Regions from separate parts of the Streptomyces sp. NPDC001204 genome, predicted to be linked through region 1. Evidence: riboswitches for the same ligand, from Rfam matches in the RefSeq annotation. Region 1 holds a riboswitch; each other region holds the start of a gene.
The links. A riboswitch is a leader RNA that binds a small molecule or an ion and turns the genes downstream of it on or off. The one in region 1 is predicted to bind cyclic di-AMP.
Positions count from the first base shown of each region.

Region 2: another riboswitch for cyclic di-AMP. It lies ahead of ACWC91_RS20615 (LysM peptidoglycan-binding domain-containing protein); the one in region 1 lies ahead of ACWC91_RS11100 (NlpC/P60 family protein).
Region 3: another riboswitch for cyclic di-AMP. It lies ahead of ACWC91_RS26235 (transglycosylase SLT domain-containing protein); the one in region 1 lies ahead of ACWC91_RS11100 (NlpC/P60 family protein).
Region 4: another riboswitch for cyclic di-AMP. It lies ahead of ACWC91_RS23045 (C40 family peptidase); the one in region 1 lies ahead of ACWC91_RS11100 (NlpC/P60 family protein).

Region 1 is NZ_JBSFJL010000006.1:155,741-163,339, reverse strand. Features, by position in the region: gene ACWC91_RS11110 (phosphatase PAP2 family protein) at 1-100, shown strand, start outside; gene ACWC91_RS11105 (bifunctional [glutamine synthetase] adenylyltransferase/[glutamine synthetase]-adenylyl-L-tyrosine phosphorylase) at 221-3,217, opposite strand; cyclic di-AMP (ydaO/yuaA leader) riboswitch at 3,548-3,727, shown strand; gene ACWC91_RS11100 (NlpC/P60 family protein) at 3,736-4,962, shown strand; gene glnA (type I glutamate--ammonia ligase) at 5,065-6,426, opposite strand; gene ACWC91_RS11090 (globin domain-containing protein) at 6,754-7,599, shown strand, end outside.
Region 2 is NZ_JBSFJL010000014.1:81,233-88,831, reverse strand. Features, by position in the region: gene ACWC91_RS20635 (SurA N-terminal domain-containing protein) at 1-410, shown strand, start outside; gene ACWC91_RS20630 (nucleoside triphosphate pyrophosphohydrolase) at 589-1,578, shown strand; gene ACWC91_RS20625 (cytochrome P450 family protein) at 1,695-2,948, shown strand; gene ACWC91_RS20620 (LysM peptidoglycan-binding domain-containing protein) at 3,172-4,221, shown strand; cyclic di-AMP (ydaO/yuaA leader) riboswitch at 4,404-4,571, shown strand; gene ACWC91_RS20615 (LysM peptidoglycan-binding domain-containing protein) at 4,576-5,298, shown strand; gene eno (phosphopyruvate hydratase) at 5,547-6,833, shown strand; gene ACWC91_RS20605 (FtsB family cell division protein) at 6,996-7,472, shown strand; gene ACWC91_RS20600 (DUF501 domain-containing protein) at 7,498-7,599, shown strand, end outside.
Region 3 is NZ_JBSFJL010000021.1:48,476-56,074, reverse strand. Features, by position in the region: gene ACWC91_RS26255 (ABC transporter permease) at 1-39, opposite strand, end outside; gene ACWC91_RS26250 (ABC transporter ATP-binding protein) at 26-970, opposite strand; gene ACWC91_RS26245 (LolA family protein) at 1,004-2,218, opposite strand; gene ACWC91_RS26240 (polyprenyl synthetase family protein) at 2,504-3,514, opposite strand; cyclic di-AMP (ydaO/yuaA leader) riboswitch at 3,999-4,184, shown strand; gene ACWC91_RS26235 (transglycosylase SLT domain-containing protein) at 4,190-4,675, shown strand; gene ACWC91_RS26230 (HAD family hydrolase) at 4,703-5,506, opposite strand; gene ACWC91_RS26225 (FAD-dependent oxidoreductase) at 5,642-6,844, opposite strand; gene ACWC91_RS26220 (carboxylate--amine ligase) at 6,932-7,599, opposite strand, start outside.
Region 4 is NZ_JBSFJL010000017.1:53,313-60,911, reverse strand. Features, by position in the region: gene ACWC91_RS23075 (adenosylmethionine--8-amino-7-oxononanoate transaminase) at 1-1,294, opposite strand, end outside; gene bioB (biotin synthase BioB) at 1,287-2,540, opposite strand; gene ACWC91_RS23065 (8-amino-7-oxononanoate synthase) at 2,689-3,816, shown strand; gene ACWC91_RS23060 (DUF397 domain-containing protein) at 3,870-4,100, opposite strand; gene ACWC91_RS23055 (helix-turn-helix domain-containing protein) at 4,135-4,995, opposite strand; gene ACWC91_RS23050 (ATP-binding protein) at 5,223-5,678, shown strand; gene ACWC91_RS23045 (C40 family peptidase) at 5,737-6,210, opposite strand; cyclic di-AMP (ydaO/yuaA leader) riboswitch at 6,214-6,395, opposite strand; gene ACWC91_RS23040 (hypothetical protein) at 6,767-7,075, opposite strand; gene ACWC91_RS23035 (ATP-dependent Clp protease proteolytic subunit) at 7,083-7,599, opposite strand, start outside.

The sequences.
Region 1 (7,599 bases):
GTGCCTCTCCTTCGGCTTCACGGTGGTCCGTGCCTGGTACGGGGCGCTGCCGCACGCGCTGCCGCGGCTGACGCCGGCGCTGCGGCCCACGGAGGCATAGGGCGGTGTTGCCGGGCCGCCGTCACGGCCTGCGGAGGCCTTGCTCCGTGGCGGTGCCGCCGGGCCACCGTCACGGCCTGCGGAGGCCTTGCTCCGTGGCGGTGCCGCCGGGCCGGCCGTCTCACGAACCGTAGAACAGCTCCTCCATGACCGACCGGGCCCGGCGTGCCGTCCGCCGGTACGCGTCGAGCATGTCGCCCGCGTGCCCCGGCCCGTATCCCAGGTACCGTCCCACCGCGGCTAGTTCCCGCGACTCGGTGGGGAACGTGTCCCCCGCCCGGCCCCGCACCAGCATCACCGCGTTGCGCACCCGCGTGGCCAGCACCCACGCCTCGTCGAGCGTGGAGGCGTCCTCCGCGGACACCAGACCCGCCTCCCGTGCCGCCGCCAGCGCCTCCCGCGTCCGCGTGGTCCGCAGCGACGCCTCCCCCGCCGCGTGCCGCATCTGGAGCATCTGCACGGTCCACTCCACGTCGGACAGCCCGCCCGGCCCCAGTTTGGTGTGCAGCTTGGGGTCGGTGCCGCGCGGCAGCCGCTCGGACTCCATCCGGGCCTTCAGCCGCCGGATCTCCCGCACCGCGTCGTCGCGCAGCCCGCCGCGCGGATACCGCAACGGGTCGATCAGCTCGATGAACCGCCGCCCCAGGTCCTCGTCCCCGGCCACCGGCTCGGCCCGCAGCAGCGCCTGGGACTCCCACACCAGCGACCACCGCCGGTAGTACGCCTCGTACGACTTGAGCGTCCGCACCAGCGGCCCGGACTTCCCCTCGGGCCGCAGATCCGCGTCGACCAGCAGCGGCGGATCCGCGCTCGGGATCTGGAGCAGCCGCCGCGTCTCGGCCACCACCCGGGCCGCGGCCTCGGCGGCCTCCCGCTCGTCGGCGCCCTCCCACGGCTCGTGCACGAACAGCACGTCCGCGTCCGAGCCGTAGCCCAGCTCGTGCCCGCCGAAGCGCCCCATGCCGATGATCGCGAACCGGGTCGGCAGGGTGTCCCCCCATCCCTTGCGCACGACCGCCCGCAGGGTCCCGGCCAGCGTCGCCGCGGTCAGGTCGGACACCGCGCCGCCCACCTGGTCCACGAGCGCGCCCTGATCGGCCTCGGCGGGCCGGGTCTCGGTGCCGTAGGAGCCGACGATGTCGGCGGCGGCGGTACGGAACAGCTCCCGCCGGCGTACGCCGCGCGCCGCCGTGACGCCCTGCTCGGGGGTCTCGGCGCGGCGCACGGCGGCGAGGACCTCCTGCTCCAGCTGGGCGCGGCCGCGCGGTTCGAGGCCGCCCGCGTCACCGTTGCCCAGCAGTGCCACGGCCTCGGGCGCGCGCATCAGCAGGTCGGGCGCGAGCCGCCCGGCCGACAGCACCCGGGCGAGGTTCTCGGCGGCGGCCCCCTCGTCCCGCAGCAGCCGCAGATACCAGGGGGTCTTGCCGAGCGCGTCCGACACCTTGCGGAAGTTCAGCAGCCCGGCGTCCGGATCGGCGGAGTCCGCGAACCACCCCAGCAGCACGGGCAGCAGGGTCCGCTGGATGGCCGACTTCCTGGTGACGCCGGAGGCCAGCGCCTCCAGATGCCGCAGCGCGGCCGCCGGGTCGGCGTACCCGAGCGCGACCAGCCGCTCACGCGCGGCCTCCGGCCTCAACCGGGCCTCGCCGGGGGCGAGTTGGGCGACCGCGTCGAGCAACGGACGGTAGAACAGCTTCTCGTGCAGCCGGCGTACGACGCTGGTGTGCCGCTTCCACTCGCGGGTCAGCTCGGTGATCGGGTCGCTGCGCAGGCCGAGCGACCGTCCGAGCCGGCGCAGATCGGCCTCGTCCTCGGGGACGAGGTGGGTGCGCCGCAGCCGGAACAGCTGGATGCGGTGCTCCAGGGAACGCAGGAACCGGTAGGCGTCGTCGAGTTGCACGGCGTCCACACGGCCGACGTACCCTCCGGCGGCAAGCGCCTGCAACGCGTCCAGGGTGGAGCCGCTGCGCAGCGACGGGTCGGTCCGCCCGTGCACCAACTGAAGAAGCTGCACGGCGAATTCGACGTCGCGCAGGCCGCCCGGCCCGAGCTTCAGCTCGCGCTCGACCTCGGCCACGGGGATGGTCTCGACCACGCGGCGGCGCATCTTCTGCACGTCGGCGACGAAGTTCTCGCGCTCGGCGGCCTGCCAGACCAGCGGGTCGAGCGCGGCGATGTACTGCCCGCCCAGTTCCAGGTCGCCGGCCACCGGGCGGGCCTTGAGCAGCGCCTGGAACTCCCAGGTCTTGGCCCACCGCTGGTAGTAGGCGACATGGCTGCTGAGCGTGCGCACCAGCGGCCCGTTGCGGCCCTCGGGCCGCAGGTTGGCGTCGACCGGCCAGATCGAGCCCTCCACGGTCGTCTCGGAGCAGATCCGCATCATGTGCGAGGCGAGCCGGGTCGCGGCGCGCAGGGCCTTGACCTCGTCGGCGCCGTCCTCGGCCTCACCGACGAAGATCACGTCGACGTCGGAGACGTAGTTGAGTTCGTGGCCGCCGCACTTGCCCATCGCGATCACCGCGAGCCGGCACAGCGCGTCGTCCTCGGGCGCGGCGGCCCGCGCGAGCCGGAGCGCGGCACGCAGGGTGGCGGTGGCGAGGTCGGCGAGCTCGGCCGCGGTCTCGGCGACATCCGTGGTGCCGCACACGTCGCGGGCGGCGATGGACAGCAGGCAGCGCCGGTAGGCGACGCGGAGCCCGACCGGGTCGGCGGCGTCGGCGAGCCCGTGCTCGAACTCCTCGACCCCCGGGTGCAGGTCGCGCGGCTCGTAGGTGACCAGCGCCCGCCAGTCGCCCGCGTGCCGGGCGAGGTGGTCGCCGAGCGCGGTGGAGGCGCCGAGCACACCGAGCAGCCGGTCGCGCAGCGGTTTGGCCGCTATCAGCGTGTCGAGCAGCTCGCGGCGGGCCTTGGACCCCGGCTGCGCCTCCAGCAGCCGGACCAGCCCGCCCAGCGCGAGATCCGGGTCGGCGGTGGCGCCCAGCGCCTCCAGCAGCACCGGATCGTCCCGGAGCGGCGCGAGGTCCGGCCCGTCCAGCAGCCGCTCGGCGTCCGAGGCATGGATGAAGCCGTGCCGCAGCAGCCGCGTGAAGGTACTGCTCCTGCGCCCCGGCGCCGTCATCCCGGCCTCCCGTCGGATCAAGCCCGTCCTGGCCAGAGCCTATCCGGACTCCCGGGCCGGAGCCCTGACGGCGGTCCAGCTTTCCGCACGGTCAGAGGCCGGACGCACCCCCTGTCACCCCTTCCGCGCTGGGGGCGGCCCCTGCGACACCGACAGGTACTCCTTCAGCCAGAAGTCCGAAAAGCATCGGAGTGCAGGCATCCGTATGCGCACCGTGAAAGTCACGAAAACGTAGCGGACATATCACGCACCAACCTTCACAGCAGTCACAAGCGTTGGCTAGCGTGCCCGGCGGGCACCCCGTACCCCGCCGGCGAGCAACGCCGGGACGGGTGGCCTGCGCCGAGTCCGGTGCGCCTCACGGCCGCCGGAGCCGGGGACCCACGCATCCCTGGGGTGAATCGGTCCCGTTCACGCGTCCCCCACGGCGCGCACGGGACGGTAGGGCAGCCCTTCCGACCACCCGCCCGAACCCGACAGCTAACCCGGTAGGCGGTCTACGGAAGGAGGCGCCACCCTTGGCGTCGCACCGCAAAGCCCGGACCACGTCCACCCGGATCGCCGGACTGCGCACGTCCCCGGCCCTCGGTCTGACGACCGCGGCCCTCACCTCCGTGGCACTGCTGTCCCAGACGGCGAACGCCGCGCCCGCACAGCCCCGGAAGCCCAGCCTCGAAGAGGTGCAGAAGAGAGTCGACGACCTCTACCACCAGGCCGGGGTGGCCACCGAGAGGTACAACGCGGCCAAGGAGAAGACCACCACGCAGCGCAAACGCGTGAACGGCCTCCTCGACGACGTGGCGAAGCGCACCGCGAAGCTGAACGAGGCGCGGCGCGAGCTCGGCTTGTTCGCAGCCGCCCAGTACCGCACGGGAGGGATCTCCGGTACCGCGACGCTGCTGCTCGCGAAGGATCCCCAGCAGTACTTCGACCAGGACCATCTGATGAGCCAGCTCACCGAGCGGCAGAAGAAGGCCGTCGACGACTACCGGACCGCACAGCTCTCGACGACGAGGAAGCGTACCGAGGCGACGAAGGTCCTGGAGTCGCTGACCACCTCGCAGAACGATCTGAGGACCAGCAAGGTCGACGTCCAGAAGAAGCTCAGCGAGGCACGCCATCTGCTGTCGACGCTGACCGCCGAGGAGAAGGCGCGGCTGGCGGCGATCGAGAAGAAGAAGCAGGAGCTCGCCCGGCAGAAGGCCGCGGAGCTGGCCCGCAAGCAGGCGGCGGAGGCGAAGGCGGCGGCGCAGAAGCGCGAGCAGGAGCAGGCGGCCCAGAGCTCCGACGCGAAAGCGAGCAGCGGAACGGGCACGGGAGCGGACACGAGCGCGGGCGCCGGATCGAGCACGGGCGCGGGCACGAGCGCGGATGCCGGATCGAGCACCGGCTATGCCGCCAAGGCAGCCAAGGTCATCGACTTCGCGAGGGCCCAGATCGGCAAGCCGTACGTGTGGGGCGCGTCCGGCCCCGGGTCGTACGACTGCTCCGGGCTCACGCAGGCGTCCTGGAAGTCCGCCGGGATCTCGCTGCCCCGCACCACCTGGGACCAGGTGCAGGCCGGCACGACCGTCCCCGTCTCCGCGGCCGAGCCCGGCGACCTGGTCTTCTTCTACGACGACATCAGCCACGTCGGGATCTACATCGGCAACGGCATGATGATCCACGCGCCGCACTCGGGCGCGAACGTCCGCGAGGAGTCGATCTACTACATGCCGATCCACAGCGTCGTCCGCCCCGCGTAAGGCGTGTGCCGGCCCGCCCAGGAGCGGTGAGGGCGTGGGGCCGGCGGTCCGCGACCGTCGGCCCCCTCCGCCTAATGGGCGGGAAACCTTCCTGACCTGCGCCTACAGCACCGGCAGGTGCTTCTTCAGTTCGAAGGCCGTGACCTCCGAGCGGTACTCGTGCCATTCGGCGCGCTTGTTGCGGAGGAAGAAGTCGAAGACGTGCTCGCCGAGGGTGTCGGCGACCAGGTCGCTGTTCTCCATCAGGGTCAGGGCCTCACCGAGGTTCTGCGGGAGCGGTTCGATGCCCATCGCGCGGCGTTCGGCGTTGGACAGGGCCCAGACGTCGTCCTCGGCGCCCGGCGGGAGCTCGTAGCCCTCCTCGATGCCCTTCAGGCCGGCGGCCAGGAGGACGGCGTAGGCGAGATAGGGGTTCGCGCCGGAGTCGAGGGAGCGGACCTCCACTCGGGCGGAGCCGGTCTTGCCGGGCTTGTACATCGGGACGCGGACCAGGGCCGAGCGGTTGTTGTGGCCCCAGCAGATGTACGAGGGGGCCTCGCCGCCGGCGCCCGCGGTGCGCTCGGAGCCGCCCCAGATGCGCTTGTAGGAGTTGACCCACTGGTTGGTGACCGCGGAGATCTCGGCGGCGTGGCGGAGGAGGCCCGCGATGAAGGAGCGGCCCACCTTCGAGAGCTGGTACTCGGCGCCGGACTCGTAGAAGGCGTTCCGGTCACCTTCGAACAGCGACAGGTGCGAGTGCATGCCGGAGCCGGGGAACTCCGAGAAGGGCTTGGGCATGAACGTGGCCTGGAGGCCCTGCTCGAGCGCGACCTGCTTCATGACCAGGCGGAACGTCATGATGTTGTCCGCGGTGGACAGGGCGTCGGCGTAGCGCAGGTCGATCTCCTGCTGGCCCGGGGCGCCCTCGTGGTGGGAGAACTCCACCGAGATGCCCATCGACTCCAGCATGGTGATCGCCTGACGGCGGAAGTCCATGCCGATGGCCTGCGGGGTGTGGTCGAAGTAGCCGGAGTTGTCCGCGGGCGTGGGGCGGGAGCCGTCCAGCGGGCGGTTCTTGAGCAGGAAGAACTCGATCTCGGGGTGGGTGTAGAAGGTGAAGCCGAGGTCGGAGGTGCGGGCCAGGGCGCGCTTGAGGACGTAGCGCGGGTCGGCGAAGGAGGGGGAGCCGTCCGGCATGAGGATGTCGCAGAACATGCGGGCCGTACCGGGGGCCTCCGCGCGCCAGGGCAGGATCTGGAACGTGGACGGGTCGGGCTTGGCGATCATGTCGGACTCGTAGACCCGGGCGAAGCCCTCGATGGCGGAGCCGTCGAAGCCGATGCCCTCGTCGAAGGCCTGTTCCAGCTCTGCGGGCGCGACGGCCACGGACTTGAGGAAGCCGAGCACGTCCGTGAACCACAGGCGTACGAACCGGATGTCGCGCTCCTCCAACGTCCGGAGCACGAACTCCTGCTGCTTGTCCATCTTCCGCTTCCCCATCCTTGCTGGTCAGGCCGCCTGTATTCGGTGTCACGGGAGACCGTCGGGCACCTGAGCATCCCACCACGGCCGCGTTTCGCCCGTGTTGCGGGGCCCGTCGCCCGGCCATCGCGAGGGCGCTCGCCCCGCGTACCGCAGACGTACCGCTCTGCCGCCCATCTTGCCCGCTCGCACCGTCATCCGTAATGGCCGAACCTTCACCCACGTGACCGAGGACACGCCTCCATAATTTGCATCTCAAATGCAAGTTTCAATACCGTTTCGATCAGTCGAGCGATCGAGCCCATCCGATCGAGTCATCGAGGAGTCACGATGCTGTCCGAGCAGTCAGCAGCCACCGTTCGCGCCACCCTCCCCGCCGTCGGCGCGGCCATCGGTCAGATCACCGAGCGCTTCTACGCCAGACTGTTCGACGCCCACCCCGAGCTGCTGCGCGATCTGTTCAACCGCGGCAACCAGGCCGCCGGCACACAGCGGCAGGCCCTGGCCGGCTCCATCGCGGCCTTCGCCACCCACCTGGTGGAGAACCCGGACCAGCGCCCCGACCTGATGCTCCAGCGCATCGCCCACAAGCACGCGTCCCTGGGAGTGGCACCGGAGCAGTACCCGGTCGTCCACGAGCACCTGTTCGCGGCCATCGCCGAGGTGCTCGGGGAGGCGGTGACCCCGGAGGTCGCCGCCGCCTGGACCGAGGTCTACTGGCTGATGGCCAACGCCCTCATCGCCATCGAGAAGCGCCTGTACGAGCAGAGCGAGCAGCGCGGCTGGCGGGAGTGGGAGGTCGTCGAGCGGATCGAGGAGACCGCGGACGTGGCCACCTTCAAGCTCCGCCCCGTCGACGACGCCCCGGTGCCCGGCTACCGCGCCGGCCAGTACGTCTCGGTCGGCGTCGAGCTCCCGGACGGGGCCCGCCAGATCCGCCAGTACAGCCTGACCGCGGCCCCCGGATCGCCGGTGCGGCAGTTCGCCGTCAAGCGGGTGGCCGGCGACGCCACGACGCCCGACGGGGAGGTCTCCAACCACCTGCACGCACACGTGCGCGTGGGTGACGTCCTCCAGCTGTCCGCCCCGTACGGCGACCTCGTCCTGGAGGAGACCGAGGCGCCGCTGCTGCTCGCCTCCGCGGGCATCGGCGTCACCCCGATGATCGCCATGCTG
Region 2 (7,599 bases), on a different contig from region 1:
GGGACACGCTGCACCAGATGGTGCTCGACCAGGTGCTGGACCGCGCCGCCCGGAACGCCGGCCTCAGCGTCAGCCGCGGCGAGGTCCAGCAGCTGCGTAGCGGTCTCGAGCAGCAGGCGGGTGGCGCCAAGGCGCTCGAGGACACCTGGCTCCAGCGGTACGGGGTGCCCCCGCAGCGCCTCGACGACAACCTCCGCCTCCAGGTGAAGGCGCAGAAGCTCGCGGCGCATCTGCACACCGACGCCGGCCAGCCGGCCTTCTGGAAGGCGCTGTCCGAGGCCTCCGCCGACCTCCACGTCGACCTCAACCCGCGCTACGGCACGTGGGACGTCGAGAAGAGCACCCTCGTGAACGCCAAGACGCCGTGGCTGCGGGACGTCTCGGCGGCGGACGCGAAGCAGTCGGCCTGACCGGAGGCCGGACGCCGGACGGCCGGACCTGTGGACAACCGGGCCGGGGGCCGGCCCTCGGCCTGTGGACAACCGGGCCGGGGGCCGGCCCTCGGCCTGTGGACAACCGGGCCGGGGGCCGGCCCTCGGCCTGTGGACAACCAGGGGCGACGTCGCGGGCGTGCGTTACGTTCGGACCGTGAACACCACCAGCACGACCACCTCCGCAGCGGCCACGGGCCGGATCGTCCTGCTCACTACCAGCCACCGGGTCGCCCCCGGGCTGCTGTCCTGGCCCGCCTGGCAGGTGCTGCGCGCGGCCGACCGGGTGCTGTGCGCGGATGGCGCCCATCCGCAGCTGCCGTATCTGCGCGAGGCGGGCATAGCCGTGGACGAGGCGGCACCGAGCGCCGAGGGACTGGTGGACGCGTGCGCCGGCGGCCGTACGGTCGTCGTCGTGGCCACCGGCGAGGGCGAACCCGCCCTGACCGACGGACTGGCCCGCCTGGCCGGCTCCGGCCGTGTGAACATGCCGGAGCTGGAGCTGCTGCCCGCCTCCTACGACCTGCCCGGCGCCCGCCTGCTCGACCTCGTCCAGGTCATGGACCGCATCCGCGCCGAGTGCCCCTGGTCGTCCCGGCAGACCCACAAGGGCCTGGCCAAGTACGGCATCGAGGAGGCGTACGAGCTGGTCGAGGCGATCGAGGACGGCGACCGTGAGGAACTGCGCGAGGAACTGGGCGACGTCCTGCTCCAGGTGGTCTTCCACGCCCGTATCGCCGAGGAGGACTCCGAGGAGCCGTTCTCCATCGACGACGTGGCCGGCACCATCGTCGCCAAGCTGATCCACCGCCACCCGCACGTCTTCGGTGACGAGACCGCCACCACCCCGGAGGAGGTCAAGGCGCACTGGCTGCGCACCAAGGCCGAGGAGAAGCGGCGCACCTCCGTGACCGAGGGCGTCCCCCTCGGCCAGCCCGGCCTCGCCCTCGCCGCCAAGCTGGCCTCCCGGGTCCGCACGGCGGGCCTGGAGGTCCCCCTCCCGGCGAGGGAGGGCTTCGGATACGAGCTGCTGGCACTGGCCGCCCGCGCCGAGGCGGAGGGCGTCGACCCGGAGGCGGCACTGCGCGCGGCGGCGCGCGCGTACCGGGACGCGATCGTGGAGACAGAGGGCACCCGAAGGCCCTGAGGGGCGCGGGCGGGGCGGCAGGGTGCCGGGGACATCGCCGCCGGGGACGGGGAGGGCCGGGGCGGCGGCAGGGGCGGAAGCCCTTGCACCGGATTCCCGGCGCTAGGGTCAACCGTATGCACGACCAGCCACCAGCCCTGTTCACCTGGGAGTTCGCCAGCAACCCCTACCCGGCCTACGCCTGGCTGCGCGAGCACGCCCCCGTGCACAGGACCCGCCTGCCCAGCGGAGTGGAGGCCTGGCTGGTCACCCGGTACGCGGACGCCAGGCAGGCCCTGGCGGACCAGCGGCTGTCCAAGAACCCGGCGCACCACGCCGAGTCCGCGCACGCCAAGGGCAAGACCGGCATCCCCGGCGAGCGCAAGGCCGAGCTGATGACCCACCTGCTGAACATCGACCCGCCGGACCACACCCGGCTGCGCCGGCTGGTCAGCAAGGCGTTCACCCCGCGCCGCGTCGCCGAGTTCGCCCCGCGTGTGCAGGAGCTGGCCGACGGACTCATCGACGGGTTCGCCGGGCGCGGCACCGCCGACCTCATCCACGAGTTCGCCTTCCCGCTGCCCATCTACGCCATCTGCGACCTGCTCGGCGTCCCCCGCGAGGACCAGGACGACTTCCGGGACTGGGCGGGCATGATGATCCGCCACGGCAAGGGCCCGCGCGGCGGGGTCGCCCGCTCGGTGAAGAAGATGCGCGGCTATCTCGCGGAACTCATCCACCGCAAGCGCGAGGCGCTCCCGGCCGAGCCCGCCCCCGGCGAGGACCTCATCTCCGCGCTCATCCGCGCCTCCGACCACGGCGAGCACCTCACCGAGAACGAGGCCGCCGCCATGGCCTTCATCCTCCTGTTCGCCGGTTTCGAGACCACCGTCAACCTCATCGGCAACGGCACCTACGCCCTGCTCACCCACCCCGAGCAGCGGGACCGGCTCCAACGGTCCCTCGCCGAGGGGGACGGCGGCCTGCTGGAGACGGGAGTGGAGGAACTCCTGCGCTACGACGGGCCGGTGGAGCTGGCCACCTGGCGCTACGCCACCCGGCCGCTCACCATCGGCGGGCAGGACATCGCCGCCGGCGACCCGGTCCTCGTCGTCCTCGCCGCCGCCGACCGGGACCCGGAGCGGTTCGCCGGCCCCGACGTCCTCGATCTCGGGCGGCGTGACAATCAACACCTCGGCTACGGACACGGCATTCACTACTGCCTCGGCGCACCGCTCGCCCGCCTGGAGGGCCAGACCGCGCTGGCCACCCTCCTCACCCGGCTCCCGGACCTGCAACTGGGTGCGGATCCAGCCGAGTTGCGCTGGCGCGGAGGGCTCATCATGCGCGGACTGCGAACGCTGCCGGTGCGGTTCACACCCGGTCGGTAAGTCGCGGGGAAGCCGGACAAGGCAGGAAAAGGCGCCTGCCGCCGCACCACGCCTACCCACTGACGGACACGAAGATGACACATGTTCAACGGTGTGATCTTCACGTGATCTGTGCGGCATGAACTTGTGACAAGCGATCGTCAGCCGATACTTTCACCCATCAGCGTGGCGCCGAGTCTGCGGTCGCCACGCGGGTCACCGCTGTCGCACGAAAGGTCTCCGCATGCTCTCCGGGAACGGTCGTCACCGTCGGCCCCGTCAGGCTCCGGCCCTCCTCGTCGCAGCCGGAGTGACCGGATCCGCCATCGCCATCCCACTGATCGGCGCCGGCGGCGCCAGCGCGGCCGACGGCAACGCGTGGGACAAGGTGGCCAAGTGCGAGAGTGGCGGCGCCTGGAGCGCCGACACCGGCAACGGCTACTACGGCGGCCTCCAGTTGACGCAGGACGACTGGGAGAAGTACGGCGGCCTCGACTACGCCTCGAGCGCCGACCAGGCCAGCCGTTCCCAGCAGATAGCCGTGGCCGAGAAGCTGCTCGCCGACAAGGGTCCCGGCGCCTGGCCGACGTGCGGGCTGCTCTCCGGGCTCAGCAAGAAGTCCGGGGCGGCGAAGGTCGACACCGGCGTGGGTGATTCGTCCGGATCCTCCAACTCCTCCGGAAAGTCCCTCACGGACGACCTCGGCCTGTCCGACTCGTCACAGACGTCGTCGGGCGATACGTCCGGTTCGTCCGACTCGTCGGATGTCGACCCTGGTTCGACCGATTCCTCCGGCTCGTCGGTCGCGTCCCCCACCACGTCCTCCCCTTCGCCGTCCTCGCCCGCCAAGAAGGGCGAGCAGGCCGAGTCCGACGCGTCCTCCGATGTCGCGGCGGGCGGGTCGCAGTCGCCCGCCGCCTCGCCCTCGGTCACGGCGCAGCCGGACTACACGGACAACTCGTGGCAGGTCGGCGGCACTTCGGCCCTGGTCGACACCGGCGCACTCAGCGGTGGGCGGCACCGCGGCGGCAGTGCCGTCGAGGACCCGGCCGACAGCCACTCGACCGCCTCCTCCGGCCGTCACGCCTCCCGTGGTGGCTCCGCGCGCGCCGTCGTCGCCGACTCCTACACCGTCCGCGCCGGCGACTCCCTCGAGTCCATCGCCGACTCCCTTGACCTCCCGGGCGGATGGGACGCGCTGTACGCGGCGAACAAGGGGGCGATCGGGTCCGACCCGAATCACATCTCCGCCGGTCAGACCCTGAATGTCCCTACCGAAACGCCCCAAAAGTAGGCGGAGTTCACGCCACGCTTCGCGCTGAATGTCCCATTCGGGGAAAGTGTGGGATGAGTCTCAGAAGCCCTGATCGTCTTTGGAATTCGGCGAAGCGCATGCCTACGGTCGTGACCGCTCGTCACCGCGAGCCCCGGCTGCCGCAACGCCGAATCCTGCCAGCGGCCGCACGGGAACAGTCGTCGCGTCAAGCGCCGTGGGCAGGAGCGGGGGACCCAAGGTAAGTGCCGCGCCGGGCAGTTGACCGGAGCGGCTAGGGGTGGAGCCGTGCCTCGTGTACGAGGCACGGCCGGGCAACTCAACCGGCCCGAACCCGACAGCTCACCTCGCAGGCGTCGGTGAGGGGATCCATCCATGCTGTTCTCCAGCAAGGGCAAGCACCGCCGTACGTCCAGGACCACCCGTGTCATCGCGCTCGCCGGTGTCGCCGGCGCCGCAGTCGCCGCCCCGCTGATGGCGGTCGGCAACGCCTCCGCCGCCACCGCCTCCGAGTGGGACGCGGTCGCCCAGTGCGAGTCCGGCGGCAACTGGTCCATCAACACCGGCAACGGCTTCTACGGCGGCCTCCAGTTCACCAACTCCACCTGGGCCGGGTACGGCGGCACCGCCTACGCGTCGCGCGCCGACCTGGCCTCCAAGTCGCAGCAGATAACCGTCGCCGAGAAGGTCCTCGCGGGCCAGGGCAAGGGCGCCTGGCCGGTCTGCGGCAAGGGCCTGTCCGGCGCCGCCTACACCGGCAGCGCCCCCTCGTCCTCCTCCTCGTCGGCGTCGGCGTCTTCCTCTTCGTCGTCGTCGAGCGGCAGCTCCGCCAAGAGCACCACCACCCGCTCGACCGAGCAGCAGGCCGCCAACCGCTCCGCGACGCGCCCCGCCCCGAGCAGGACCGTCACCACGCCCAACGGCGAGAAGGTCAAGAAGGGCGACGGCGAGTACAAGGTGGTCTCCGGCGACACCCTCAGCTCCATCGCCGCCGAGCACGGCGTCCAGGGCGGCTGGAAGAAGCTGTTCGAGCTGAACAAGAACATCATCGACAACGCCGACCTCATCTACCCGGGCCAGCAGCTCCACCTGAAGTAAGGGCCCGTACCGCCCTTCATGGGCCCCCGCCCCGGCGTGTTCCCCCCTACGCGCCGGGGCGGGTTCTTTTCGTCTCCCGCACACCCGGCCGTTCCCGAACCTTCCCCTTCCCTTTGTTCCGAGCGGGAACAAAGGGTACCGTCACTCTGTCCACGAGGCGGTCGGTCGGCCGGTCGCCGCCCCGGGACGGTTAGGCTCTAGGCGCAAGGCTCACGCCCCGCACTTCCAGCGTCACATCCCAGAAGGAGATGCTCGTGCCGTCCATCGACGTCGTCGTAGCCCGGGAAATCCTGGACTCCCGAGGCAACCCCACGGTCGAGGTCGAGGTCGGCCTCGACGACGGCAGCACCGGTCGTGCCGCCGTCCCCTCCGGCGCCTCCACCGGTGCCTTCGAGGCCATCGAGCTCCGTGACGGCGACCCCAACCGCTACCAGGGCAAGGGCGTCGAGAAGGCCGTCCTCGCCGTGATCGAGCAGATCGGCCCGGAGCTCGTCGGTTACGACGCCACCGAGCAGCGCCTGATCGACCAGGCCATGTTCGACCTGGACGCCACCGACAACAAGGGCTCGCTGGGCGCCAACGCCATCCTCGGCGTCTCCCTCGCCGTCGCCCACGCCGCCTCCGAGGCCTCGGACCTCCCCCTCTTCCGCTACCTGGGCGGTCCGAACGCGCACCTGCTGCCGGTGCCGATGATGAACATCCTGAACGGCGGCTCGCACGCCGACTCCAACGTGGACATCCAGGAGTTCATGATCGCCCCGATCGGCGCGGAGTCCTTCTCCGAGGCCCTGCGCTGGGGCACCGAGGTCTACCACACGCTGAAGAAGGTCCTGAAGAGCAAGGGCCTGTCCACCGGCCTCGGCGACGAGGGCGGCTTCGCCCCGAACCTCGGCTCCAACCGCGAGGCCCTCGACCTGATCCTCGAGGCGATCAAGGAAGCCGGCTACGCCCCCGGCGAGCAGATCGCCCTCGCGCTCGACGTCGCCGCCTCCGAGTTCTACAAGGACGGCAAGTACGTCTTCGAGGGCAAGGAGCGCTCGGCGGCGGAGATGACCGAGTACTACGAGGAGCTGGTGGCCGCCTACCCGCTCGTCTCCATCGAGGACCCGCTGTTCGAGGACGACTGGGCCGGCTGGAAGGTCATCACCGACAAGCTCGGCGACAAGGTCCAGCTCGTCGGCGACGACCTGTTCGTCACCAACCCCGAGCGCCTCGCCCGCGGCATCGAGGACGGCGCCGCCAACGCGCTGCTCGTGAAGGTGAACCAGATCGGTTCGCTCACCGAGACCCTGGACGCCGTCGAGCTGGCCCAGCGCAGCGGCTTCAAGTGCATGATGTCCCACCGCTCCGGCGAGACCGAGGACGTCACGATCGCCGACCTGGCCGTCGCCACCAACTGCGGCCAGATCAAGACCGGCGCCCCGGCCCGCTCCGAGCGCGTCGCCAAGTACAACCAGCTGCTGCGCATCGAGGAGATCCTCGACGACGCCGCGGTGTACGCCGGCCGCTCGGCCTTCCCGCGCTTCAAGGGCTGAGCCGCTTCGAGGGCCGAGCCGTTCCGGGGGCCGAGCCGCCCCGGAGGCTGAGCCGCGAAGCGTAAGGCTTCGCCAGTCGCACGTACGTCCCCGTACCCGGTCCCGTACCGTGTCCGGGGACGTACGCACGTGTGTGCACGGGCACGAACGGGAGGCGGGACGATGGCCGTCAAGGACCGGGACCGGTTCTCCACCACGACCAGGCTCAAGCTGCTCGGTGAGCAGACGGCGGCCCGTGTCTACCGTTCGCAGACCCGCCGCCAGGCCCGCCGCTCCCGTCTCACAGGCCGCGCGGCGCTGCTCGTGCTGGTGCTCTGCTCGATGGTGGTCGCCCTGGCCTACCCGATGCGGCAGTACGTCACCCAGCGCGCCGACATCGCCGACCTGCAACGGCAGAAGCGGCAGGCCCAGCAGCGGGTGGAACAACTGCGCGACCTCAAGGCACGCTGGCAGGACGACGCCTACGCCGAGCAGCAGATCCGGCGGCGGCTGCACTACGTGAAGCCCGGGGAGACCGGCTACGTCGTGGTCGACCCGGGCCCGGCCGAGCGGTCCCGCGCCGAGCGGGGGACGGCCCGCCGCCCCTGGTACGCCAACGTCTGGGACGGGGTCGACAAGTCCGACGCCTCCGACCAGTGAACTGACAGAGAGACATACGCAAGGCATGGAAACCCCACCGCCGCCCACCGAGCGCAGCAAACCCACCGAGGCGGACGTCGAGGCCTTCAAGCAGCAGCTCGGGCGGCCGCCGCGCGGGCTGCGCGCG
Region 3 (7,599 bases), on a different contig from region 1:
GTCCGCGGCCTGCCCCGGCGACAGCTCAGCCCGCGACATCGAAGCCCTCCCCCGTGAGTGCCACGAACGCGTCCTCCAGCGAGGCCCGTTCGACCCCGAAGCCGCGTACGCGGACGCCCGCCGTCACCAGCGCGGCGTTCACGTCGGCGAGGTCGCGCTCCGGTGGGTCGCCGGACACCCGGTCCTCGCCCGCGGCGACGTCGCCGACGCCCTGTTCCTTCAGCACCCGGGCCGCCTCCCCCGTGTCGGGTGTGATCACCACCAGCCGGCCGCGCGCTCCCGCGGCCAGCTCCGCCACGACTCCCTGTGTGATCAGCCGCCCCTGCGCCATGACCGCCGCGTGGGTGCACACCTGCTCGATCTCGTCCAGCAGATGGGAGGAGAGGAAGACAGTCGTGCCGTCGGAGGCCAACTCCCGGACCAGGGAGCGGATCTCGCGCATGCCCTGCGGGTCGAGACCGTTGGTCGGCTCGTCCAGGACGAGCAGTCTGCGCGGCTGGAGCAGCGCGGCGGCCAGACCCAGGCGCTGTTTCATGCCCAGGGAGTAGGCCTTGGCCTTCTTGCCCGCCGCGGCCGTCAGGCCCACCCGGTCCAGGGCGGCGGCGACCCGGGCGCGCCGGGTGCGGGGGTCGGCGGTCGGGTCGGCGGCGTCGTGGCGCAGCAGGTTGTCCCGGCCGGACAGGAAGCCGTACAGGGCCGGGCCCTCGATGAGCGCGCCGACCTGCGGGAGCACGGTGCGCGAGGACCGGGGCATGGGGCGCCCCAGCACTCGCGCCGTGCCGGAGGTGGGCTCGATGAGCCCCATCAGCATGCGGATGGTGGTGGTCTTGCCCGAGCCGTTCGGGCCGAGGAAGCCGAAGACGCTGCCCGCCGGGACGGTCAGGTCGAGACCGTCGACGGCGAGCTGTCCGCCGCGGTAGCGCTTGGTGAGCCCGCGCGTGTGGATGACGCTGTCATCCCCCTCGTCCATCGGCTCCCTCGATTCCTCGTGCCCGTCGCGTCCTTACTGCCCGGTGTTCGCCGCCTTCACCAGCGTGTCCTTGGTGACGGCGCCGACGTACACCTTGCCGTTGTCCGTGATCAGCGCGTTGACCAGGCGGGTGGAGAAGACCGTGCCCTTGCCGAACTTGCCGCTGACCTGGTCGCCGAGCGAGCCGAGGAATCCGCTCAGGTCGCCCTTGCCGGAGGACGACGGGATGCCGCCCTTGTTACCGGTGTCGATCACGGCGATGGAGTTCCAGCCCTTGCCGAGGACCTTCGGGCCGCTCCCGGCCGGGTCCTTGTGCGACGTGCCGGGCTCGTGGGACTGCCGGTCCGGGCCGGCCTTCCGCTCGGCGTCCTTCGTGGCCTCCTTCGCGGCGTCCTTCTCCTCGGTGACCTTCGCGCCCTTGGGCGGGGTGAAGTCGAAGGTCGAGGCGGCCGGCTTGGCGAAGCTGACCTGGGTGAAGCCCGCGTCCACCACGGCGGCGCCGCCGCTCGCCGGGGTGAGCGTGAACTTCAGCGGCAGCCCGGTCCTGGCGTCCACCGCGATGCTGATCGCACCCACCGTGGTGCCGGAGGCGTGCTTCGGCTCGATGACCAGCTTGTAGGCGTCGCGGCCGGCGACCTGGGCGGTGCCGTCGACCTTCACCGAGGTGGTGTCGTCGACCGCCTTCAGGGCCTCGTCGGCGAAGTCCTTGGGCGTGGCGGGGACCTCGTCCCGGTGCTTCTCGCCGCCGTCGGCCGCGGTGCCGTGGAAGACCTCGTTCGACTTGCTGTCGTAGCCCCAGACGTCCTTGCCGTTGTGGATGAGGCTGTACTCGGCGGCGCTCTCGATCAGCGAGACCTTCTGCCGGTCCTCGCCGTCGGCGGCGACGCGCAGGGTGTGCGTCCCGGAGGCCAGTTCGGGCAGCTTTGACATCGGGTCGGCCGACGAACCGTCACCACCCCCGGCCGCGCCGGAGGTCAGGCCGCTCTCCAGGCCGCCGAGGTTCGGCAGACCCAGGTCGGTGCTGACCTTGACCGTGCCGGACAGCTGCTGGACGTCCGACTTGGCGATTTTCTCTATGAGTTGCTGTGCGGTGATCTTCGGCAGGTCGGGGTCGCCGGACGCGGCGAGTGCGGGGACGAGCCCGATGGTCGCCGCCGCCACCCCCACCACCGTGACCGGGACGACGTAGCGCGCGGCCTTGCGGCGCCCCGTGCGCAGGTCGTCGGCTTCGGATTCGTTCGGTGCCATGTGTGCCCTACCTCCGTCTTCGGCGGCGGCTGTCCTTCTGCACTGGGGTGTCACCCTCAGCCGCCATTCTCACCCAGATCGGTGAGCAGTGGTGTGGTCCGTGGTTTCCATCTGACCAAATCGGCGGGGCGGAAGCGTCAGACCCCGGAGCCAACTCCGTGTACGCCTGCGGTATGACACACAAAGGGCGACGCCTCCCCACCCCGTAGGGGTAGATGTGGAGAGCGCCGCTCGAAGGGGCTGCCCGGCGGGGGCGGCCGGTGAGGCCGCGGAACCGGACGGGCGTCAGCCGGCCCGGTGCACCACCGCGTCGCACAGCTGGAGCAGGGCGGCCTTCGCGTCGCACTCCCGCAGCGGCGCCAGCGCGGCCCGCGCCTCCTCGGCGTAGCGCACGGTGTCACGGCGGGCGTGCTCCAGCGCCGGGTGCGCCCGCAGCGCCGCCAGCGCCTCCGCGTGCCGCGCGTCGTCGCTCAGGTCGGAGTCCAGCAGCTCGCACAGGGCGATGTCCTCGGCCAGCCCCAGCCGGGCCGTGCGCTCGCGCAGCCGCAGCACCGGCAGGGTGGCGATGCCCTCGCGCAGATCGGTGCCGGGGGTCTTGCCCGACTCGTGCGAGTCGGAGGCGATGTCCAGGACGTCGTCCGCCAGCTGGAAGGCGACGCCCAGCCGCTCGCCGTACTGCGTCAGCACGTCCACGACCGTCTCGTCGGCGCCGGACATCATCGCGCCGAACCGGCACGACACCGCCACCAGCGACCCGGTCTTGCCGCCCAGCACGTCCAGGTAGTGGTCGACCGGGTCCCGGCCGTCCTGCGGACCCGCCGTCTCCAGGATCTGCCCGGTGACCAGCCGCTCGAACGCCACGGCCTGCACCCGCACGGCCTCCGGGCCGAGGTCGGCGAGGATCTGCGAGGCGCGGGCGAAGAGGAAGTCACCGGTCAGGACCGCGACCGAGTTGCCCCAGCGGGTGTTGGCGCTGTCCACCCCGCGGCGCACGGCGGCCTCGTCCATCACGTCGTCGTGGTACAGCGTCGCCAGATGGGTCAGCTCCACCACCACGGCCGAGGGCACGATCCCCGGCGCGTACGGATCCCCGAACTGGGACGCGAGCATCACGAGCAGTGGCCGGAACCGCTTCCCGCCCGCCCTGACGAGATGCTGCGCGGCGCCCGTGATGAACGGGACCTCGCTCTTGGTGGCTTCGAGCAGCCCTTCCTCGACAGCCGCCAATCCGGCCTGGACATCGGCTTCGAGAGCCTGGTCCCGCACGCTCAGCCCGAATGGCCCGACGACGGTCACGAGGGGTCTCCTGTCTGCTGGTGTCTGCTGGGGATTACACGGTTTGTCGATAGGTCGCTGCCCTCACTCAAGTCAGCGTATCCGGTCACGTTTCGATCACCGATATCGCCCACCTATACGGGCCAGGCCACTTCACCCGACGTGACCACCATCACGTGTCAGCCACACGGCCCATCCACACTCACACATGAAGTCCGATTCACCCCTATTGGGGTTTCAATTCTCTTTAGTGGTATTTGCTCTTCGGCTGCCCGAGCCGTGACTTGGGACACACCCCCTTCCATCCACGCCGCCTCTCGCATTCCTTCACATCCCCTTTACACCAGTCGAGTTGACCCTTGGCAGATGCAAAGGATCAAGCACCACATACCCCCCAGACCAAGGTCAAATAGGGCGATGTGTGATTCCGGCACTTGTTCGGGACATGTGCTCTCGCATACGTTCCCGGCACCGACGGGCGGACGCCGAATCCTGCCGCCGCCCGTAATCCCAACGACCGAATGAACCACGGCAGGAGCGGGGGACCCAGGTAAGCCGCCGGGCCGGGCGTCGTACGTACCGCGTACACCGCACCGGAACGGCTTGGGGTGAAGCCGCGCCCTTCAAGGCGCGGCCGGGCACCTCCCAGCCCGAACCCGACAGCTCACCTCGCAGGCGACGGAGAGGAATTCCCCCATGCCTGCAAACGGTCAGCGCAGCTCTTCCCGCACCGCCCGCCTCGTCCGCGCCCTCGCCGTCACCGGCACGGGCGCAGCCGTCCTCGCCGTGCCGCTGCTCGGCGCCACGACCGCGTCCGCGGCGACCCCGGCCACCGTCCGGACGGCCGCCAGCTTCGGCTACTCGAACAACCTCGACGGCTGGATCCGGGCCTCCCTGGCGGTCATGGCGGAGAAGGGCATCCCGGGCTCCTACAACGGGATCCACCGCAACATCATCCGCGAGTCCTCCGGCAACCCGCGCGCCATCAACCTCTGGGACTCCAACGCCAAGAAGGGCATCCCGTCCAAGGGTCTGCTCCAGGTCATCGACCCGACCTTCCGGGCCTACCACGTGAACGGCACGTCCTGGGACATCTACGACCCGGTCGCCAACATCACCGCCGCCTGCAACTACGCGGCCAAGCGGTACGGCTCCATCGACAACGTCTTCGGCGCGTACTGACCGGACCGCGGCCGGCGCACGCACCGACTAGACAAACAGTCGTTCGAGGACGACGGCGATGCCGTCGTCCTCGTTCGACGTCGTGACCTCGTCGGCCACCGCCTTGAGCTCGGGGTGGGCGTTGGCCATGGCGACGCCCCGGGCGGCCCACTGGAACATCGGGATGTCGTTCGGCATGTCGCCGAAGGCGAGGGCGCTCTCGCGGCCCAGTCCCAGGTGTTCGGCGGCCAGCGCCAGTCCGGTCGCCTTGGTGATGCCGCACGGCTGGAGTTCGACGGTCCCGGGGCCCGACATGGTGACCGTGGCGAGGGAACCCACCGCGCCGCGGGCCGCCTCCGCCAGCTCGTCGTCGGACAGCGCCGGGTGACGCAGCAGCACCTTGCTGATGGGCGCGCGCCACAGGTCGTCGCGCCGTTCGACCCGTACGGCGGGCAGCGCCGGGTGCGGCATGAGATACCCCGGCTCGATGAGCGTGAGCCCCTCGACCCCGTCCTGGTCGACCGCGGCGTACACCTCCCCCACCTCGGCCTCGATCTTGCCGAGGGCGGTCTCGGCCTGCTCCCGGTCCAGGGTGACCGACCACAGCAGGCGGTCGCTGCCGGCGTCGTAGAGCTGTGCGCCCTGACCGCACACCGCGAGCCCCGTGGTGCCGAGGACGTCGAGCAGTTCCCGCACTCTCGGTGCCGGCCGTCCGGTCACCACGAGGTGCCGGGCACCTGCGGCCGCCGCCCTCGCGAGCGCGGCGAGGGACCGTTCGGACACGGTGTGGTCGCCGCGCAGCAGCGTTCCGTCCAGGTCGGTGGCGATGAGGGCATGTGCGAGGGCGGCCATGATCAGAGAATACGGATGCCCCGGCCCGCCGGCTCGACCGGAGCCGGACGACCGCGACGGCCACCGTGCTCCCGGCTCCCTCTCTTCAACTCCCTTGCCTGTGAGGGCGCTTCGGCCCAGCGGACGAGGTTCCCCTCAACCGTGCCTGGCCGCGAGGTGTGCGGCCAGCCGCGGAGAGGCGAACTCCGTGCCGCACACGAACCGCATCACCGGCCCGTACGAGGCCGCCGCCGGCAGCCCCGTGAAGTAGAGGCCGGGTACCGAGGAGACGTAGCCCGCGCCGAGCCTCGGGGCGCCGCGGCTGACCGCGAGTCCGGTGCGCAGCTCGTGGCCGAGGAAGCCCATCGCGGCGATGTCGACGCGGTAGCCGGTGGCCGCCATGACGTGGTCCGCCTCCAGTTCCCGGCTCTCGCCCGCGAGGGTGCGCACCGTCAGTACCGGACGCCCGCCCCTGACCTCGGCGCGCACGATGCCGCTCACCTCGTGGACCGGCACCGCCGGCTCGAAGCGCTCGCGCAGCCACCAGGCGCCGAGCGGGCCGAGGACCCGGCGGACCAGATGGTGGCGGACCCCGGCCGGGAGGTACCGGAAGGGCTGCGGGTGGTAGCTCAGCGCCCACAGCGACCAGGCCCGGCCGAACGGCGACTCGGGCCGGAACCTCGGCTGCTCCCAGGGCGGGGCGCCGAAGGCGACCGCGCCTCGGCCCCGCGCCACCACCCGCACCCGCGCCCCGGCCTCCGCCGCGAGCACCGCCGTCTCCAGCGCGGACTGGCCGGCGCCGACGACGATCAGCTCCTTCCCGGCGAACCGGCCGAGGTCGTGGTGCTGGGAGCTGTGCGAGAGCGGCCCGGTGGGCGTGGGTCCGTCCGGCACCGCCGCGGCCAGCTCCGGCGGCAGATGGGACAGGCCCGACAAGCCCGTCGCCACCACGACCGCGCGGGCGGTGAACTGCTCCCCGGAATCCGGCTTCAGCTCGAAGCCGCCGCCCGGCCGCCGGTCGACCGACACCACCCGCACCCGCTCCAGCTCGGGCACCAGCCTGCGCTGGAACCACTCGCCGTAGGCGATGAAGGTCTCCACCGGGATGATGTCCTCGTCGGTCACCAGCGGTCCGATGCCGGCCGCGGCGCAGTAGTCGGCGAGGGTGTGGCCACGCTGCGGGCAGTCGATGCCGGAGGCGGCCGGGGTCGACTTCAGCAGCATTCCGGCGGGCATGTGGTCGCGCCAGGCGACCATGGGCTCGCCGAAGACGCGGACCGGGATGCCCCGGGCGCGCAGATGGGCGGCGGTGGACAGGCCGAACGGCCCGGCACCGATGACTGCCACCGGTTGGTTCACGAAGTCCCTCCCCAGGACGTGCTCACGTCACTTCGTGGGCCGGCTCGGGCGGCGGGACGGGCCGCCCGCACACGCTCGTGCTCCGCCCTAACCGGTCGTGCCGCCGCGGCGGTTGGTCCGCCACAGCTGATAGAGGTGCCGGGCGCCCGGCCGCACGAAGCGGGCGAGCATCGTGAGGAACGGCAGCGGGTCGTCGCCCGCGAGCCAGGCCAGCTCGGTGCCGCTCGGCCTCGCCGGCGCGTGCGGCGTGGTGTAGCCGCTGCGGCGGTAGGCGAGCAGGGCGGGCAGGTCGATGTTCTCCACGACGTACCGGTGGCCGGCGCGCTGCTCGCCCTCCGGGACGGGCCGCCCGGTGAGGTCGAGGTGCATGGCACGCACGACGTCCACGCCCGACTCGCTCTCGAAGAGCCGGAACTGCGCGCCCATGCGCGGATTGAAGTCGAGGAGCTTGTACTGCCCGTCGCGCCGGTCGAAACGCAGGTCGAGGTCGACGATGCCGGTGAAGCCGATCTGCTTGATGAACCGCGCGGCGAGGTCGGCGAGTTCCGGGTTGTCGACGACGTACGCGTTCGCCGTCATGCCCGCGTGCGGCGGCCAGGAGCGGACCTTGACGCCGGTGAACATCGCGAGCGGGACCGAGTTCTGGTCGAAGTAGGCGTGCACGATCCAGTCCTCGGCCTCCTCCCGCGGCAGGTACTCCTGGAGGATCACGCCCGGCCGCTCGCCCCAGTCCCGGGCCAGGGCCAGCAGCCCCT
Region 4 (7,599 bases), on a different contig from region 1:
CCTCCCGCGCCGCCGCGCACACCGCGCGCGCGATCCGTGCCACGTCCACGTCACCGGTGACGTACGGCGGCATCGTGTACACCAGGTCACGGAACGGCCGCAGCCACACGCCCTCGCGCACGGCCGCCCGGGTGGCCGCCGCCATGTCCACCGCGTGGTCGAGCTGGACCACGCCGATGGCGCCCAGGACCCGTACGTCCCGCACCCCCGGCAGCTCCGCGGCCGGAGCCAGCCCGTCCCGCAGACCCGCCTCGATCCGGTTGACCTCCGTGCGCCAGTCCTGGCCGAGCAGCAGCCCGATCGACGCGCAGGCCACGGCCGCCGCCAGCGGGTTGGCCATGAACGTCGGGCCGTGCGCGAGCACCGGCACCTCGCCGCGTGAGATCCCCTCGGCCACCCGAGCGGTGCACAGCGTCGCCGCCATCGTCAGATAGCCGCCGGTCAGCGCCTTGCCCACGCACATCACGTCCGGCGTGACGGCGGCGTGCTCCGCCGCGAACAGGGCGCCGGTGCGCCCGAACCCGGTCGCGATCTCGTCGAACACCAGGAGCACGCCGTGCGCGTCGCACACCTCGCGCAGCACCCGCAGATAGGCGGGGGAGTGGAAGCGCATCCCGCCCGCGCCCTGCACCACCGGTTCGACGATCACGGCGGCCAGTTCGCCGGCGTGCCGTTCGACCGTCTCCCGCAGATGGTCGGCGTACGCCTCCTCGTACTCGGCCGGTGGCGCGTCCGCGAAGACCTGACGCGGCAGCACACCGGACCACAGCTCGTGCATCCCGCCCTCGGGGTCGCACACGGACATCGGCTGCCAGGTGTCCCCGTGGTAGCCGCCCCGCCAGGTCAGCAGCCGCCGCTTGTCCGGGCGGCCGAGCGAGCGCCAGTACTGGAGGCACATCTTGACCGCGACCTCCACCGACACCGAACCGGAGTCGGCGAGGAACACATGCTCGAGGCCCTCTGGCGACATGTCGACAAGGAGCTTCGCGAGCCGGACGGCGGGCTCGTGCGTGAGCCCGCCGAACATCACGTGGCTCATCCGCTCCAACTGCTCCCGCGCGGCCTCGTTCAGCACCGGGTGGTTGTAGCCGTGGATCGCCGCCCACCACGACGACATGCCGTCGACGAGTTCGCCCGAGCCGTCCGCGAGCCGCAGCCGTACCCCGCTCGCCGACTCCACGACGAGCGGTTCGTGGCGGCCGGGCATGGGCCCGTACGGGTGCCACACGTGCCGCCGGTCGAGCTCCAGCAGCTCGGGCACGCCCGGTCCGGGCGTGGCGCGCGGTTCAGGCATTGGGCGCGAGGTCCGTTCCGGCGCCCCGGCGGCGTACGGAGACGAGATCCGTGCGCGGCTCGTTGCCGGCCGCGGTCGCGGCCGGTGCTGATGCCGGTTCCTCCGCCGGCGCCGCGGCGGAACCGCAGACCCCGCCATCCTGGTGCGACCCGCACCCGGTCCCCTCGTGCGATCCGCATCCCGAGCCGTCGTGGGACCCGCACCCCGTGCCGTCGTGGGACCCGCACCCGCCCCCGGCCGACACCCGGTGCCCGGGCAGCGTCACCTGGTCGGCGCCCTCCACCTCGAACCCGGCGTCCGCGATCATCTCCAGGTCGGCCCTGCCCGCCTGTCCCTCGCTGGTCAGGTAGTCGCCGAGGAAGATCGAGTTGGCCAGGTGCAGCGCGAGGGGCTGCATGGTGCGCAGGTGCACCTCGCGGCCGCCCGCGATCCGTACCTCCACGTCGGGGCAGACGAACCGGACCATCGCCAGGATCCGCAGGCAGCGCTGCGGGGTCAGGTTCCACTCCTTGGCGAGCGGTGTGCCCTCGAACGGGATCAGGAAGTTCACCGGGACGGAGTCCGGGTCCAGCTCGCGCAGCGAGAAGACCACGTCGACCAGGTCCTCGTCGCTCTCGCCCATCCCGGCGATGAGCCCGGAGCAGGCGGACAGCCCGGCCGCGTGCGCCTTGTGCACCGTGTCCACCCGGTCGGCGTAGGTGTGGGTGGTCGTGATGTCGCCGTACGTCGCCTCGGAGGTGTTGAGGTTGTGGTTGTAGGCGTCGGCCCCGGCCTCGCGCAGCCGTTCGGCCTGGCCGTCGGAGAGCAGACCGAGGCAGGCGCACACCTCGACGCCCTCGTTCTGCTCCTTGATCGCCTTGATGGTGTCGGAGACCCGGTCCACGTCGCGGTCGGTCGGACCGCGCCCGCTGGCCACCAGGCAGACCCGCTTCGCGCCGCCCGCCAGCCCCGCCGCGGCGGCCCTGGAGGCGTCGTCGGGCTTGAGCCAGGTGTACTTGAGGATGTCCGCCTTCGAGCCGAGGCGCTGGGAGCAGTAGGAGCAGTCCTCGGGGCACAGGCCCGACTTGAGGTTGACGAGATAGTTGAGTTTCACCCGCCGGCCGAACCAGTGGCGGCGCACCTTCCCTGCCGCGGCCACCACGTCGAGCAGGTCGTCGTCGGAGGTGGCCAGTACGGCCAGAGCTTCCTCGCGGGTCGGCGACTCGCGCCGAAGCCCCTTGTCCACCAGCGTGTTCAGCAGGTTCATGAGAGCTGATCCTGTCCTACGGCCCGGTCCGCGGCCAAGGAGACTCCGCACAACGACGGGCGCATCGACATGTGGGTATTGCCACATCATGGGCGGCCGGCCCTGCCGCTAGGGTCTGTCCACTGCCTACAAAAGCCCCGGAGGACCCATGGCGTTCGGCTGGATCGAGGAGCAGGTGGACGCACGCCGCCGGGCCGGACTCGTACGGACCCTGCGGCCCCGCCCCGCCGACTCACCGCTGCTCGACCTCGCGGGCAACGACTACCTGGGGCTGGCCCGCCATCCGGAGGTGACCGAGGGGGCCGCGGCCGCGGCGCGTACCTGGGGCGGCGGCTCCACCGGCTCCCGGCTGGTCACCGGCACCACCGAACTCCATGCCGAACTGGAGCGCGAACTGGCCGGATTCTGCGGCTTCGAGGCTGCGCTGGTCTTCTCCTCCGGATACGCAGCGAACCTGGCCGCGGTCACCGCGCTCGCGCCGCACGGCTCGCTCGTCGTCTCCGACGCGGGCAACCACGCCTCGCTCATCGACGGCTGCCGGCTGGCCCGGGGCACGACACAGGTCGTCGCGCACGCCGACCCGGACGCCGTGCGCAAGGCCCTCGGAACGCACGAGGGCCCGGCCGTGCTCGTGTCGGACACGGTGTTCTCGGTCGACGGTGACGCGGCCCCGCTGGCGGAGTTCGCCGCGGTCTGCCGGGAGCACGGCGCCGGTCTCGTCGTCGACGACGCCCACGGGCTGGGCGTCCTGGGCGAGGGCGGCCGCGGCGCCGCGCACGCGGCCGGGCTGGCGGGCGCCGACGACGTGGTCGTCACGGCCACGCTGTCGAAGTCGCTCGGCAGTCAGGGCGGAGTCGTCCTCGGGCCCGCGCGGGTGATCGACCACCTGGTCAACGCGGCCCGGACGTTCATCTTCGACACCGGTCTCGCGCCCGCGGCCGCGGGTGCCGCCCTCGTGGCGCTGCGACTGCTGCGCCGCGAGCCGGAGCGGGCGGCACGCGCGCGTGCGGTGGCGGCCGAACTCCACGCACGCCTGACCGCCGCGGGCCTGGAGGCGGTACGTCCGGACGCCGCGGTGGTCTCGGTGCGCGCTCCGTCCCCGGAGCGGGCCGTGCGATGGGCGGCCGACTGCCGGGCGGCCGGGCTGGCCGTGGGCTGCTTCCGTCCTCCTTCCGTGCCCGACGGCATCTCACGGCTGCGGCTGACCGCCCGCGCGGACCTCTCCGGGGCGCAGATCGAACACGCTGTAGGGGTGATCGGTGGAACACGACCATGAGTCGGCGTGACACGGCCGGGCGCCACCGGGTGTGGATATGACTGGATTGTCCGTCAGGTGCGGTGTGCCGCGGCCGTGAAGACTGCCCAGCTCGCGGGGGAGAAGAGCAGCGCGGGCCCGGCCGGGGTCTTGGAGTCGCGCACGGCGAGCAGCCCGGCCCACGGTCCCGTGGCGGGCCGGGCCGTCTCGACGCAGTTGTTGGCTCCCGTGCTGTAGCTGCTGCGCAGCCAGTGCACGCCGTGCAGATCGGTACTGGAAGGTACGTGCCGAGGCGGAGTGGACATGGGGCCTCCTTACGCGGTACGCGGTTGTGCGCCGTCAGGGGGTCTGGCGTATCCCGGCGATGAAGTCCAACGAGTCCTCGGGAGAGAGGGCGTGGATCCGCAGGGTGTCGAAGGCCTCGGCGTAGGCCTCTAGGTCTTCTTTCCGCTCGAGGTGGAGGCTACTCGTCAAGTGGTCGAGAACCACCACGTTCAGATCGGAAGCGTTCGAAAACGAGAAGATAACGAAAGGGCCGGTGATCCCGATGTGCGCGCCGGCGGCGAACGGCAACACCTGGAGCCGTACTTGGGGCAGCCGGGCCGCCTCCGTCAGCCGCTCCAGCTGCCGCCTCATGACCTCGGGCCCGCCCACCTCCCTGCGCAGCACCGCCTCGTCCAGCACCGCGTCCAGCTCCAGCGGCGGTCGCGAGCGCAGCACGTCCTGGCGGGCCAGCCGCACCTCCACCAGCGCGTCCAGCCGGTCCTCGTCCAGCCCGTCCACGGCGGCCCGGGTGACCGCGCGGGCGTACTCGGGTGTCTGGAGCAGTCCGGGGACGACCGAGGTCTCCAGGGTGCGCATCCCGCTCGCCTGCGACTCCAGGCTGATGAAGTCCCGGTAGGTCGGCGGCAGCACTCCGCGATAGGCGTGCCACCAGTGGTGCCGGTCGCCGCCGTCGTCCAGCCCCGCGAGCACCAGGAGCAGCTCGCGCAGCTGGGCGTCGTGGACCGCGTACGCGTCCAGGAGCGAGCGCACGTCGGCCGGTTTCACCCCGCTGGTGCCGGTCTCGATCCGGCTGACCTTCGACTGGTGCCAGCCGACCAGGCGGGCCGCCTCACCGCTGGTGAGACCCGCGCCGGTGCGCAGCGCGCGCAGTTCGGCGCCCAGCTTCCGGCGGCGCACCTCGGGACCGTGCTGCATGGGCTACTCCCTCGCTCCCTCTGAACGCTCCACGCGACCCGCTCCGGATACGGTCTGCCGTCGCAGAGTTCACCGCATCGAGCGACAGATATATGCATATCTCGGTGGATCGCCACCGAGACCGGAGAGGTGATGGCAGTCTGACGGCGAAGCACCAGTGCGGGACCGTACTCGAACCATCCGCCAAGTGTCGGACTCCGGCCCCGTGGGAAAGGGACGACATCGCCATGGCAGACCATCTGGAAGCATCCGTCACTCTGCCGAGCGATCCCGCCTCGGTCTGCGCGGCCCGTGCCTATGTGGCCGGCACGCTCGCGGAGTGGGGCCTGCCGCCGTCCGCGGACACCGCCGAGACGGTCCGGCTCATCGTGTCCGAACTCGCCACCAACGCCGTACAGCACACTTTGGGGCAGTCACCCACCTTCACGGTGGACCTCGTCCTCGTGCGTGACGAACGACTGCGCATCGGGGTCACCGACAGCCACCCCCGGTTCCCGAAACGCCTGCCGGCCGCCGTCCAGCAGGACAACGGCCGGGGCATGGTGATCATCCGGTGGCTCACCGCCGAGTGCGGCGGCAGACTGACCGTGCGGCCGACGCGGGAGGGCGGCAAGACGGTCTGCATCGAACTTCCGTGGACGGTTCCCGCCCGCCCGGTGACTGCCGCGGGTCAGGAACCGTAGGAACGTGCGGTGACGACGTCGAAGCTCCGCCACCGCACGGCACCGCACTGCGGCCGGGTCAGCTGACCCGGCCGTACCAGACGCTCTTCGTCCAGATCTTCTGGAGCTTCACCACGTCCCCGGTCTTCGGAGCGTGCCAGATCTTGCCCTTCCCGGCGTAGATGCCCACGTGGTAGACGTGCGAGCCCGAGTGGAAGAACACCAGGTCCCCGGCTCGGCGGCTGCTCGCGGAGATGTGCCGGCTGTTGTTGTACTGCTGTGCGGCCGTGCGGGGGAGCTTCTTGCCCGCCCTCTTGAACGAGTACAGCGTGAGCCCGGAGCAGTCGAACCTCCGCGGCCCCGTGGCGCCCCACTGGTAGGGCGACCCCTGCTTGGACGCCGCGATCCGCAGTGCCGTGTTCGCGGTCGTCACGGCCGAGGCCTCGGAGGCCACACCCGGGACCACGATCGAGCCGCCCACGGCGGCCAGGGTCAGGGCCGAGGCCGTGCCGGCCCGGGCCATCAGCGACGGGACACGATTGAGCGCAGTCATGCGCAACCCTTCGTCAGCCGCCTGTGAAGGATGACCTGTCGGATTCGGGCTGGCGAAGTTGCCCGGCCGCGTTGTCGCGGCTTCACCCCAAGGGCTGCTCGGACCGGCCATGGCGTGACCGTTCCGGCGACCCGTCGTGCTTGGGTCCTCCACTCCTGCCGATCCACTTCTGTCGACCGGTCATCCTGGCGGCGGCAGGACTCGGCGTCCGCCCGGACCGCCCCGCCGTTGTGGCGGGGGCTTGTCGTCAGACAGGGATCTTCACCTACGGATGTCCGAAAATCCCAATGGAACCGCGTGTTTGTGTTGTTACTCACCACGCGCCCGTTCGGGTGGACACCCTCGCGATCGAACGGCTGCCCCCGCCCGCGACGACCCCCGGACCAGCACCGGAGCACCTCATTCCGCCATTCGGGGAGGCGTGTTGGGCGACTGCGGCGGTCTCGAAAAGGGAGTTGAACCTACACCGAAAGGCGGTCGGTCATTCGGGGTGATTTCACCCCGTGTCCAGACAGAAGGGTCCCTTCACCCGCCAAGGCCGCGGCTGTGGACGACGTCAACTTCCGCAGTCGGGGGGAAGGGTGACACGGGCCGTGCGCCGCTCGCCGTCCAGCACCCGCAGGGCCCGGGCCAGAACGTCCGTGTGCAGCTCGGTCTCGTCCCGCCGGTGCACCAGCGCCAGGGCGTCGCGCAGCTCCACCGCCCTGCCGGCGAGCGCCTGGGCGGCCCTCAGGGCCCGGCAGGTGTCTCCGGGCCGTCCCGGGTTGACGCGGCCCAGCAGGTCGGCCGCCTCCAGGTATTGGTCGATCAGCTCCGCCTCGGCGCGGGTCGGCGCCGGCAGGGGTGGCGGCTCGGGCGGCGGCATCGGCGGCTCACTCCGCGTCCGGCGCGGTGCGCGTGGCCCCGCGGTTCTGGATGATTCGGTCAATCAGGCCATATTTCAGGGCCTCTTGTGCGTCCAGCACCTGCTCCCGCGCCAGGTCGGTCCGCACCTGCCGCGCGGACCGCCCGGTGCTCAGCGCGAGCAGCTCCTCCAGGCGGGCGCGCATCCGTGTCAGCTCGTCCGCCTGGATCGCCAGGTCGGACGCCTGGCCCTCGACCGGCTCGGGCAGTGACGGCTGTCGCAGGATGACGCGGGCGCCCGGCAGTGCGTACCGTTTGCCCGGGGTGCCCGCGGCCAGCAGCACCGCCGCGGACGCGACGGCCTGGCCCAGGCAGATCGTCTCCACGTCGCAGCACACGTACCGCATCGTGTCGTGGACGGCCGGCGTCGCGCTGAACGAGCCGCCCGGGGAGTTGATGCAGAGCGAGATGTCCCTTTCGGGCGTCCGGTGCTCCAGGTGGACGAACTGCGCGATCACGTCGTTCGCCGCGGTGTCGTCGATCGGT